One region of the Delftia sp. DLF01 genome, then DNA from elsewhere that is predicted to be linked to it. Evidence: predicted binding sites of a transcription regulator. Region 1 holds the regulator's gene; each other region holds the start of a gene.
The links. The regulator LexA, encoded in region 1, represses DNA repair genes until DNA is damaged. The targets are predictions, from matches to a motif close to ACTGTATNNNNATACAGT.
Positions count from the first base shown of each region.

Region 2: IB269_RS03455 (putative DNA modification/repair radical SAM protein) is a predicted target of LexA. The motif match lies at 1,293-1,310, and genes of this name have one in related genera.
Region 3: IB269_RS24170 (DUF4007 family protein) is a predicted target of LexA. The motif match lies at 2,126-2,143, and genes of this name have one in related genera.

Region 1 covers NZ_JACVAZ010000003.1:228,616-231,872, forward strand. Annotated here, with positions in the region: gene adk (adenylate kinase) at 1-251, shown strand, start outside; gene IB269_RS16225 (asparaginase) at 344-1,333, opposite strand; gene lexA (transcriptional repressor LexA) at 1,432-2,106, shown strand; gene IB269_RS16235 (hypothetical protein) at 2,269-2,691, shown strand; gene IB269_RS16245 (sigma-70 family RNA polymerase sigma factor) at 2,946-3,257, shown strand, end outside.
Region 2 covers NZ_JACVAZ010000001.1:778,015-781,271, forward strand. Annotated here, with positions in the region: gene IB269_RS03455 (putative DNA modification/repair radical SAM protein) at 1-1,291, opposite strand, end outside; gene IB269_RS03460 (SWIM zinc finger family protein) at 1,768-3,213, shown strand; gene IB269_RS03465 (DUF5691 domain-containing protein) at 3,210-3,257, shown strand, end outside.
Region 3 covers NZ_JACVAZ010000005.1:92,956-96,212, forward strand. Annotated here, with positions in the region: gene IB269_RS24165 (ATP-binding protein) at 1-1,148, opposite strand, end outside; gene IB269_RS24170 (DUF4007 family protein) at 1,141-2,061, opposite strand; gene IB269_RS24175 (MarR family winged helix-turn-helix transcriptional regulator) at 2,549-3,016, shown strand; gene IB269_RS24180 (SDR family oxidoreductase) at 3,033-3,257, opposite strand, start outside.

The sequences.
Region 1 (3,257 bases):
AGTTCAATCCACCCAAGGTCGAAGGCCAGGACGACGTGACCGGCGAGCCGCTGGTGCAGCGCGAAGACGACAAGGAAGAAACCGTCAAGAAGCGCCTGGACGTCTACAGCAGCCAGACCCGCCCCCTGGTGGACTACTACCGCGCATGGGCCGAAAAGGAAGCCGCAGCGGCGCCCAAGTACCGCGCCATCAGCGGCCTGGGCTCGGTCGAGGACATCACCCAACGCGCACTGGCTGCACTGGCTGAGTGATGCAGGCCATGTGCCGCAACGAAAAAAGCACCCGCCGGGTGCTTTTTTGTTGACCGCCAGCAACTGAAGAAATGCCGGCGTCGCCGCCCGGCTCAATCGCGCGGCTGTGCTGCCAGCGCCAGCATCATCGCAATCCGGGCCTTTGCCACAGGCAGCTGCGCCAGATCAGCCTCTGCCGGGTTGGTCCCAAGGCCCGAGGCCACGGGCAGGCCTTCAGCGCAGCGCGTGCCCCGCCAGATCCAGACACCCCTGTCGCGGGCACGCTGCAAGGCCGCTTCCATACCTTCGTGAACCGTCGCATTGCCCGTGCCAGCCACGACGATGCCACGCACGCCTGCCGCCACCAGCGCATCCACGCCGCTGGCACGCGCCAAGGCGCCGCTGAACACCACCTCGACCCAGGGCAGCTCATCCAGCGCCAGCAGATCAGATGACATGGTCACAGGCACCATGGCCCGCGTGGACGGTGCGGAGGGGGAGGACGGCGCATCGGGCACCAGCCAGCGCACACACCCTTCCTCCACCAACGCCTGCGGCCCGCCTTCCACGGAGCGCATTGCCTGCAGCCGGTAGGGATGGACCTTCTGCACTTGGGCTGCCGCATGCACCTCGCCGCCCGCCACCACCCATACGCCGCTGCGCCCGCCGCTGGCAGCCACGGTCACGGCATCGCGCAGATTCTGCGGCCCGTCGGCCAACAGGGCCGTGGCCGGGCGCATGGCGCAGGTCAGCACAATGGGCTTGGTGGCCGGCAGCAGGCTGTGCAGCAGCCAGGCCGTCTCTTCCAGCGTGTCCGTTCCATGCGTGATCACCACGGCGCGTGTGTCCGCATCCTCCAGTGCCTGCGTGCAGGCGCGCAGCAACGCGCGCCACACGGGCCAGTCCATATCCTTGCTGTCCACCTGCGCGATCTGCTGCGTCTGCACGGGTCCCAGCGCCTGCTGCTCCAGGTCCGGCACGGCCTCCAGCAGCGACTGCACCGTGATCTGCCCGGCCTTGTACCCCACGCCCTGCGACTGCGAATCCGCCCGGCCGGCGATGGTCCCGCCCGTGCCCAGAATCACCAACTTTGACTGCCCCACTTGCACCTCTTGGAAAACTGGTTAAAAATACAGATACTGTATAAATCATCAGATGGCCTCCCAGCCTGCCATCTGCCCTCAAGGACCGGACGCACGCCATGCTCGACCATCCCAAGCTCACCGCCCGCCAGCAACAGATCCTGGACCTGATCCAGGCCGCCATCTCCCGCACGGGCGCGCCTCCCACCCGCGCGGAAATCGCCAACACGCTGGGCTTCAAGTCCGCCAACGCTGCCGAGGAACACCTGCAGGCTCTGGCCCGCAAAGGTGTGATCGAACTGGTCAGCGGCACCTCGCGCGGCATTCGCCTGCGTACCGACACCGTGCGCAACATCAATGCCGCGCGCGGCACCAGCTTCGGACTGCCGCTGTCGGCCCTGGCACCGCTGATGTTGCCCCTGGTGGGCCGCGTTGCGGCGGGCTCGCCCATTCTCGCCCAGGAACATATCGACCAAACCTATTCCGTCGAGCCCAGCCTGTTCCAGACGCGCCCCGACTATCTGCTGCGCGTGCGCGGCATGTCCATGCGCGACGCGGGCATCATGGACGGCGACCTGCTGGCCGTGCAGTCCGCACACGAAGCCCGCAACGGCCAGATCGTCGTGGCGCGCCTGGGTGATGAAGTCACCGTCAAGCGCCTGCGCCGCACCACGCAGGGCGTGGAGCTTCTGCCGGAAAACCCCGATTACCCGGTGATTCGCGTCGCCCCCGAGGAGGCCTTTGCCATTGAAGGCCTGGCCGTGGGGCTGATCCGCAACAGCATGTCCATGTAAGCCGGACTGGCGGCCCTTCTCAGGCCGCCTCACCCCATTTCACGCACCGCCCAGGTGGTAGGCGCGAAGCCTTGGAGCTTCGCCCTGGGCGGAGCTTTGCCCGCAAACCGCAATCCTGCCTGTGTCCATGCCTCTTTGAAACACGCCAACAGGAGTCGTCACATGGGATTCGCTCTGCCAACACTGTCTTCTTTTTCCTTCCTGCGCCTGGCACATGGCATCCGCCTGACTGCGACCGCCATGGAGTCGGCCATGCCACTTGCACAAGCCCCTGCGTGCCAGCCATTACCTGCTGCAGCACCCGAGTCCGCCAACGTGATCTCTTTCAGCAAGGCACGCCGGCGCAGCCAGCAGCGCCGCAGCAAGGCCGCACGCGCTGCAGACCATGGAGATGCCCAGCTGATCCTGCCCTTGCTGCCAACGCAGCCCGCCCTGCAATCCGCACCTGAGCAGCCTTCAGGCCTGCGCATCATCCAGCGGTCGCCGCAGGAGCAGCCGGAATGCCTGTTCATCTCCGGGCGCATGGCCGATGTCTGCGCTGCGCTGGAGCGCATGGAGGCGCATGGCGGACCGGCAGCCAACTGAGGCCCGATGCAAGGTGTGCGACACACCTTGCACGACACAAACCTGGGCGGCGCGGACCGCGTGCCGCACGAGGAATCGGCCTGCGCAAAGCTGGTGCAGGCTGGCGGCCACCACTGCCCTGTAGCGCACATGCAACAAGTGGACGCCCTCTTTGCGGGAGGGGCGCCGGCCTGAAAGATAATTGATAAGCATTCTTATTATCTTTTGCAGCAGCGATTGCCACTGCGCCCGCCTCCTCCGCCCCAGCCTTCTCCGTGCACAGCCTCTACCAGAATCACCATCCCTGGCTGGAAAGCCTGCTGCGCAAACGCCTGGGAAACCGTGACGATGCCGCCGACCTAGCCCAGGACACCTTTGTGCGCCTGCTGCGCTCGCCCCTGCCGCAGCAGGACATCCGCGAACCCAGGCGCTACCTGGCCACCATCGCCCGGGGCCTGGTCGCCGACCTGTTTCGCCGCCGCACGCTGGAGCAGTCCTATCTGGACTATCTGGCCCAGTTGCCGCAATCGCTGGCGCCTTCGCCCGAAGAGCAGGCCATCGTCCAGCAGACCCTGCTGGATGTGGAC
Region 2 (3,257 bases), on a different contig from region 1:
GCACGCGCATGCCGCTGTGCCGTGCCTGGGCCTGGCTGGCCTGCGACTGCGCGATCAGCCGGGTGCGCAGCGCGGCCGAGTCGGTCTCGCCCAGCAGGGGCCGGTGGCCGTCGATCAGCACGAAGGGCAGGGCCTTTTGCACGGGGGCGCGCAGCCGCAGCAGATCGTCCAGCCGCAGCCTGCGCACGCGGCGCGCCGCCAGCAGGCGGTCCACCGTCTGCGTGCCCAGGCCCGGCACGCGCAGCAGCAGGCTGCGCGGCGCACGGTTGAGGTCCACGGGGAACTGCTGTCGGTTGGCCAGTGCCCAGGCCAGCTTGGGGTCGATCTCCAGGTCCAGCATGCCGTGGCGGCTGGCTGCCGCGATCTCGCCCGCCCCGTAGCCGTAAAAGCGCATCAGCCAGTCGGCCTGGTAGAGCCGGTGCTCGCGCATGAGGGGCGGCGCCTGCGGCGGCAGATCGCGCGAGGCATCGGGAATGGGGCTGAAGGCCGAGTAATACACGCGGCGCAGGCCGTAGCCCGCATACAGCGTGTGGCTGGATTGGAGGATGTCGGCATCGGTTGCGCGGTCGGCGCCCACGATCATCTGCGTGCTCTGCCCGCCCGGCGCAAAGCGCGGCACGGCGGCGCGCTGCGCGGGCGCGCCGGGCAGGGACTGCGCCTGGCGCTGCTCGCGCGTGGCCGCGCGCCAGGCCTGCACATGCCGGTCCACGCCCTGCATGGCCTGGCGTATGCGCTGCCCATCCTTTTCAGGCGCGAACTGCGCCAGGCCGCTGGCCGTGGGCAGTTCCACATTGATGCTCAGGCGGTCGGCATGGCGGCCTGCCTGGGCCAGCAATTCGGGGGCGGCATCCGGGATGGTCTTCAGATGGATGTAGCCGCGAAAGTCATGCTCCTCGCGCAGGCGGCGCGCCACTTCCACCAGTTGCTCCATGGTGTAGTCGCTGGAACGGATGATGCCGCTGGACAGGAACAGCCCCTCGATGCAGTTGCGCCGGTAGAAGTCCAGCGTCAGCTGCACCACCTCGGCCACCGTGAAGCGGGCGCGCTGCACGTTGGAGCTCTTGCGGTTGATGCAGTAGCGGCAGTCGAAGATGCAGACATTGGTCAGCAGGATCTTGAGCAGCGAGATGCAGCGCCCGTCGGGCGCATAGCTGTGGCAGATGCCCATGCCGGTGACCGAGCCCATGCCCTTGCCGTCCAGCGAGTCGCGCCCCTGCGATCCGCTGGAGGCGCAGCTGGCGTCGTACTTGGCGGCGTCGGCGAGGATGAAAAGTTTGCGTTGCAGCTCCATAGCTGTATAAATATACAGTATATTTGCCTGGCACGTCCGGTTTCCTGAGAGCCCATCCCCCAGCCAGGGTCTGGTCCGGCCTTGCCTGGCTGCGGGTGGAACGCACTGTCGCGCTACCGCAATGGGCAGCGGATTGCAATGGTTGCCAGTGCAATGGAATGAAACCGTTTTCAGTGCGGAATGAGTGCTTGCTTTCAATGGGTGGCGATGTGCATCGCAGGAAATGGTGAATGCGTGTTTTCTGCGTCTTTCGCAATGCCTGAAGACTGGCATGGCTTGGTGCCATCAATGCACGCGCTGATATAGCGCAGCTGGCTGCACGCCATGGGGTTCCACATTCATGGGAGAGAGGTTGGTGTTGTTGTGAATTGTTTCAAATTGCCGATAACTATTGCTGATAGGCTTTCGGGTTTGCCGGGCAGTGCCGTTTCATTCAATGCGCCCGGCGATGACAAACACTTGGAGAGGGAGCTTCGGTGTCGCGTGTATTAGGAACAGAGGGCGAAGTGCTGGCGCTGTCGCCGGACGCCTCATCCAGCAAGGCCGCCAAGGGCCTGCAATCGCCCGCCAAATGGCCCGCCATGGGCGCCAATGATGTGGCGGTCTGGGGTGAATGCCAGGGCAGCGGCAGCAAGCCCTACCAGACCCAGGTGGACCTGTCGGGGCCTTCCTTCAAATGCTCTTGCCCCAGCCGCAAATTCCCCTGCAAGCACGGGCTGGCGCTGATGCTGATGCGTGCCGGCGGGCAAGTCCCCGAAGGCGTTGATCCGCCCGCCTGGGTGCAGACCTGGCTGGACAGCCGCCAGGAAAAGGCCGAGAAGAAAGAGGCCAAGGCTGCCGCCGCAGCGGCCGAGCCGCCACCCGATCCCGAGGTCGCGGCCAAACAGCAGGCCAAGCGCGAAGACAAGCGCTGGGACAAGGTCGAAGCCGGCCTGCAGGAACTGTCGCTGTGGATGCAGGACATGGTGCGTGCGGGCCTGGCCAACCAGGCCAGCGACACGCAGATGCGCCAGCGCTGGAACAACATGGCCGCGCGCATGGTCGATGCGCAGGCCACCGGCATGGCGGCGCGCATCAAGGACTGCCGGGATCTGGTGGACAGCCACCGAGACTGGCCGCGCGACATGCTGGTGCAGCTGGGCTACTGGCAGTTGATCATCGACGCCGTTCGCCGCCGCGAATCGCTCAGCCCCGAGGTCAAGGCCGACGTGATGGCCGCGCTGGGCTGGCCCATGGACAAGGCCGAGGTGCAGGCCAGGGGCCAGCTGGTCGAGGACGAATGGCTGGTGGCCGGCCTGCGCATGATCGAGCGGGAAGGCCGGCTCATGGAGCGGCGCGTCTGGCTGCAGGGCCAGCGCACGGGGCGCATGGCCCTGGTGCTGGACTATGCGCAGGGCGGGCGCGGCTTTGAATCGGCCTGGGTGCCGGGCCATCGCTACGGCTGCGCGCTGAATTTCTATCCGGGCCATGCGCCGCTGCGCGCCATTGCGGCCAATGGCAACGGGCCTGCGCTGCCTGCCGATGGCGCCAGCCCGCTGGCCACCTCGGCCGGGGGCGACGTCCTGCAACTGCTGGGCCAGCGCATTGCCGCCAACCCGCTGCAGGCCACGCAGCCGCTGTGCCAGGACCGGCTGCGGCTGGTGCCCGCCCAGGGCCAGTGGTTCGCGGCCTGGCCCCAAGCGCCGGATGCATCGCCGGTCGCCCCTGGCACGGCAGCGCCAGTGCAGCCCGTTCCCGTGGCGATTGACGATGCCGAGGCCTGGCGCCTGCTGGCGCTCAGCGGCGGTGCGCCCATGCAGCTGTTTGGCGAATGGGAACCCGGCCCGGCCGTGGGCCGCTGGCGGCTGCTGAGCGCCTGGCAGGCCCGCGAGGGCGAAACCGCCCAGCAATGTATCTGGCAGAACCAGGGTGATCCGGTATGAGCAACGCACAACTTTGGGCTGCGCTGCAGCAATCGGCCATGGTC
Region 3 (3,257 bases), on a different contig from region 1:
GCCTGCGACCAGCGATGACCGTCAGGGGAGGCTAGGATCGCCGGCTCCAGATTCGAGCGCAGGTAGTCCCAATAGTCGCTCGGTCGATACCAGCTCGCTTCGCTCTTGAGCGTCGAATTCAGGTAGGAGCGGAAGCCATGCGGCTCCACAGACGACAGGAAGCCGAATGTGCTGCGCTCGTTCTGTCCAAACTGCCGCTTGGAGATCGGGCCAAGCAGAGCAGCCATGGCCGGATGCAATGGCCAGCATGCCTCCAAAGCCTTGGCGAAGTCTTTTCCCACGGCGGGACGGCGCGAACGAATCGCTTCAGCGATGTCCTTGGATGCCTCGGGCATCCAAGGTGGCGGGCCGTCCTTGATGTGGATCGCGCGGCCAATGAGTTCGACCACTTCGTCGCTCGCGGCTACAAAAGGCAGGTCGGCATACCGGCCTTGAACCTTGGCCCAATCGTCGCGGGTGTCGATACCTAAACGGGCGGAATACTGTACGAAAGACTGATGCAGCACGCCCACGACCACTAGGCGCCCCTCGGAGCGCGCGGCGGCTTCGGCCAGCTCTTGGAAAAAGTAGACATCGTCTCCGGAGCCCAGGGCAGAGGCTTCCAGAAACTTGCCCATCTCGTCGATGATGACCAGCGCGCCATCCTGCGGCCGGCTCTTGGCTTCTTCAAGAAGCTCCGCGATCAACGATTGGGCGGTGGGCTTGCTACGACTGTCGACGTTGCGACCCTGCGCGCGACGCAGCGATGCATGGAGCTCGGAGATCACGCTTCCTCGCCGGCCCACGGCCGGTACGAGCAACCACCCTTTGCTCACTGGGAAGGCTTTGTCGAAGGCAGGCTTGGAATCCAGCCACAGCGCCTCACGGGCCTTGACCCGCAGGTTCTTGTCAGAATGCAGCGCGCTTGCCAAGGCGACGGCCAATGAGCTCTTACCGCCTCCGAAGGGGCCAGTCCAGGTAAAGCAGCGCTGGTTGGTGCTGGCAAGCTGTCTGCACATGCCATCAACGACGGAGTTAGCCGTCGCATGGCAGATGTAACCGGAGAGCGCATCAGCGCGGCCGATGTCCGCGTCGACGCGAATAGAGCGTTGGTACTGGCGCGAAATTTGGACGATGTCGGACAGCGCCAGTTGCTTTTTATCAGTCATAAGCGCGCCTGATCAGGTTCTTGATTTCTTCCTTGGACATTTGCTTGCGGTGGACTTGCCTAAGGCCGGCAGAGTCGGTCCATTCGAGCTTGCGCCCAGTGAAGTCGGAGAGGGTGATAAGTCGTTGTGCGATCGACTCTTCGTCGAGCTTGAAGACCCGGCCCGGCGAGCCCTCGGCGTAGGCAATGGTCTCGAAAGCCAGCGAGCTTTGGCCTTCGGCCTCGCGATCCCAGAAGTCGACGAGGGCATAGGCAAAGATGCCATCATGTAATGAGGTCTTCGGGCCGCGGCGAAAGGTGTATTGGCCTTTATGGGGTTCCTGCAGGAGACCCAACTCACCTAACAGAGGTTCGGCAAAATCTTCGGGTGAACTTCCCGCTGCACGAGGTGCATAGCTGCGAAGGCACGTCTCCAAGTCACGCGAGATTGTCGAAGCAGAGAGCCTGTGCTTCGGGTTGAGCATACGGGCGTAACTCGCTAGCGGCTCTTCAAGCTCTTGGCGAGTGAACGATGGGGTAGTCACATGGTTGAAAAGCCAGTACCAAGTGGTAGAGCGAAGGCAATAGCCCGCTAGCTGCCAGTGGGCAAGCCATGCTGTCGAAGGACTCTCTGCATAGGGGTCAAGACCGCCATCTTGAAAAATTTCACGGGCGAGGCTACCGACACGGAATTCGTCACTCTTCTCATACATGAGGCCGCATGCCAAGGCCCAATGTCGGATTGATGCCACCATGTTTTTACCGACGCCGAATTCAGAGATTGCATTCTCATCAGTGAAGACGGATTTTCGGATCAATCCACCATTGATCGCTTGATCAAAAGCCTTCTTGAGCCACATTTGACGCAGAGGGAATGTCTCGTGCCCAGAAAAGTGGGCGATGGTCTTTCCGCTGACTTTCGATGTGGTTTTCATAGCAGTCATTCTAGCTTGCCCTCGGAACGAACTGGTGAAGCCCACCAGTTCGATACATCAGAATACTGTAAATAAAAACAGTATTGTACATATCTGGGGCACGCAAGTACACAGCGAGGACCGTACAGGAGCAGCGCGGGCAATACCCGTCACTTTGGGTGACCATCTAGTCCATTGCTCCCAAGATGGACTGTGTGCCCCAGACCCTGAACGAGTGCTCAAGCACGCCGAAGTTGATTCAGCCCAGGCATACGCGAAGGCGTCACCACTGCTGCAGCGTAACGCGTCACGCCCGATGTGCCGCGATGCTGACCGAAGAAGGCTACGCAGGCATGGTGTTCCCGGTGTGGTACACGCTTCTCGCCCCCGGGGGTACCCGCCGCCATCAAGAAGCCATGACGCAGAAGATGCAAAATCCCCTGCCAGATGAACCCTCTATTTTTCACATCGTCTGCCACCCCGCACCTCGGCTCACAAAGGTACCGGCATGGATGAGGACCCGCAGGACGAGCACGACGCAGCGCTGCCCTTTGTCGAGGACTACCTGCCGGCGCTGCTGGCACAGGCCAGCAAGCTGATTTCGGCGGAGTTCCATGCCGTGGTCGAGGCCGAGGGCTTTTCGGTCACGGAGTGGCGCATCCTGGCCTCGCTGACCGGTTCGCAGGGCATCAGCACCGGGCGGCTGGCGCAGATCTCGGTCACCAAGCAGCCCACGGTCACGCGGCTGCTGGACCGCATGGAGGCCAAGGGCTATGTGGAGCGCTTCGCGCACGAGAGCGACCGGCGCCTGACCATGGTGCGCATCGCGCCGGCCGGCCAGGCCACCCTGGCCGACCTGATCCGCAAGGCCAAGGAGCACGAGCTGCGCGTGCTGCAGCCCTTTGGCCTCAAGCGCGCTGAGGCCCTGAAGGTCACGCTGCGGCGCATCATCGAGCTGCACCTGCCGCCTGGCTGAACCGCTGTATCGACAGCTACAGCGCGAGGCTGCCGACGCTGGTGCCGCCGCAGACATACAGCACCTGGCCGGTCACGAAGCCGCTGGCCTCGTCGGCAAAGAAGGCCACCGCACGCGCCACATCGGCGGCCTCGCCAAGCCGGCGCACGGGTACGGAGGCGGCCAATTGGCGCTCCTTGTCGCTGCCCTGCTCCACCACGTCATAGAACATGTCGGTGCGGATCGGCCCCGGCGCGACCAC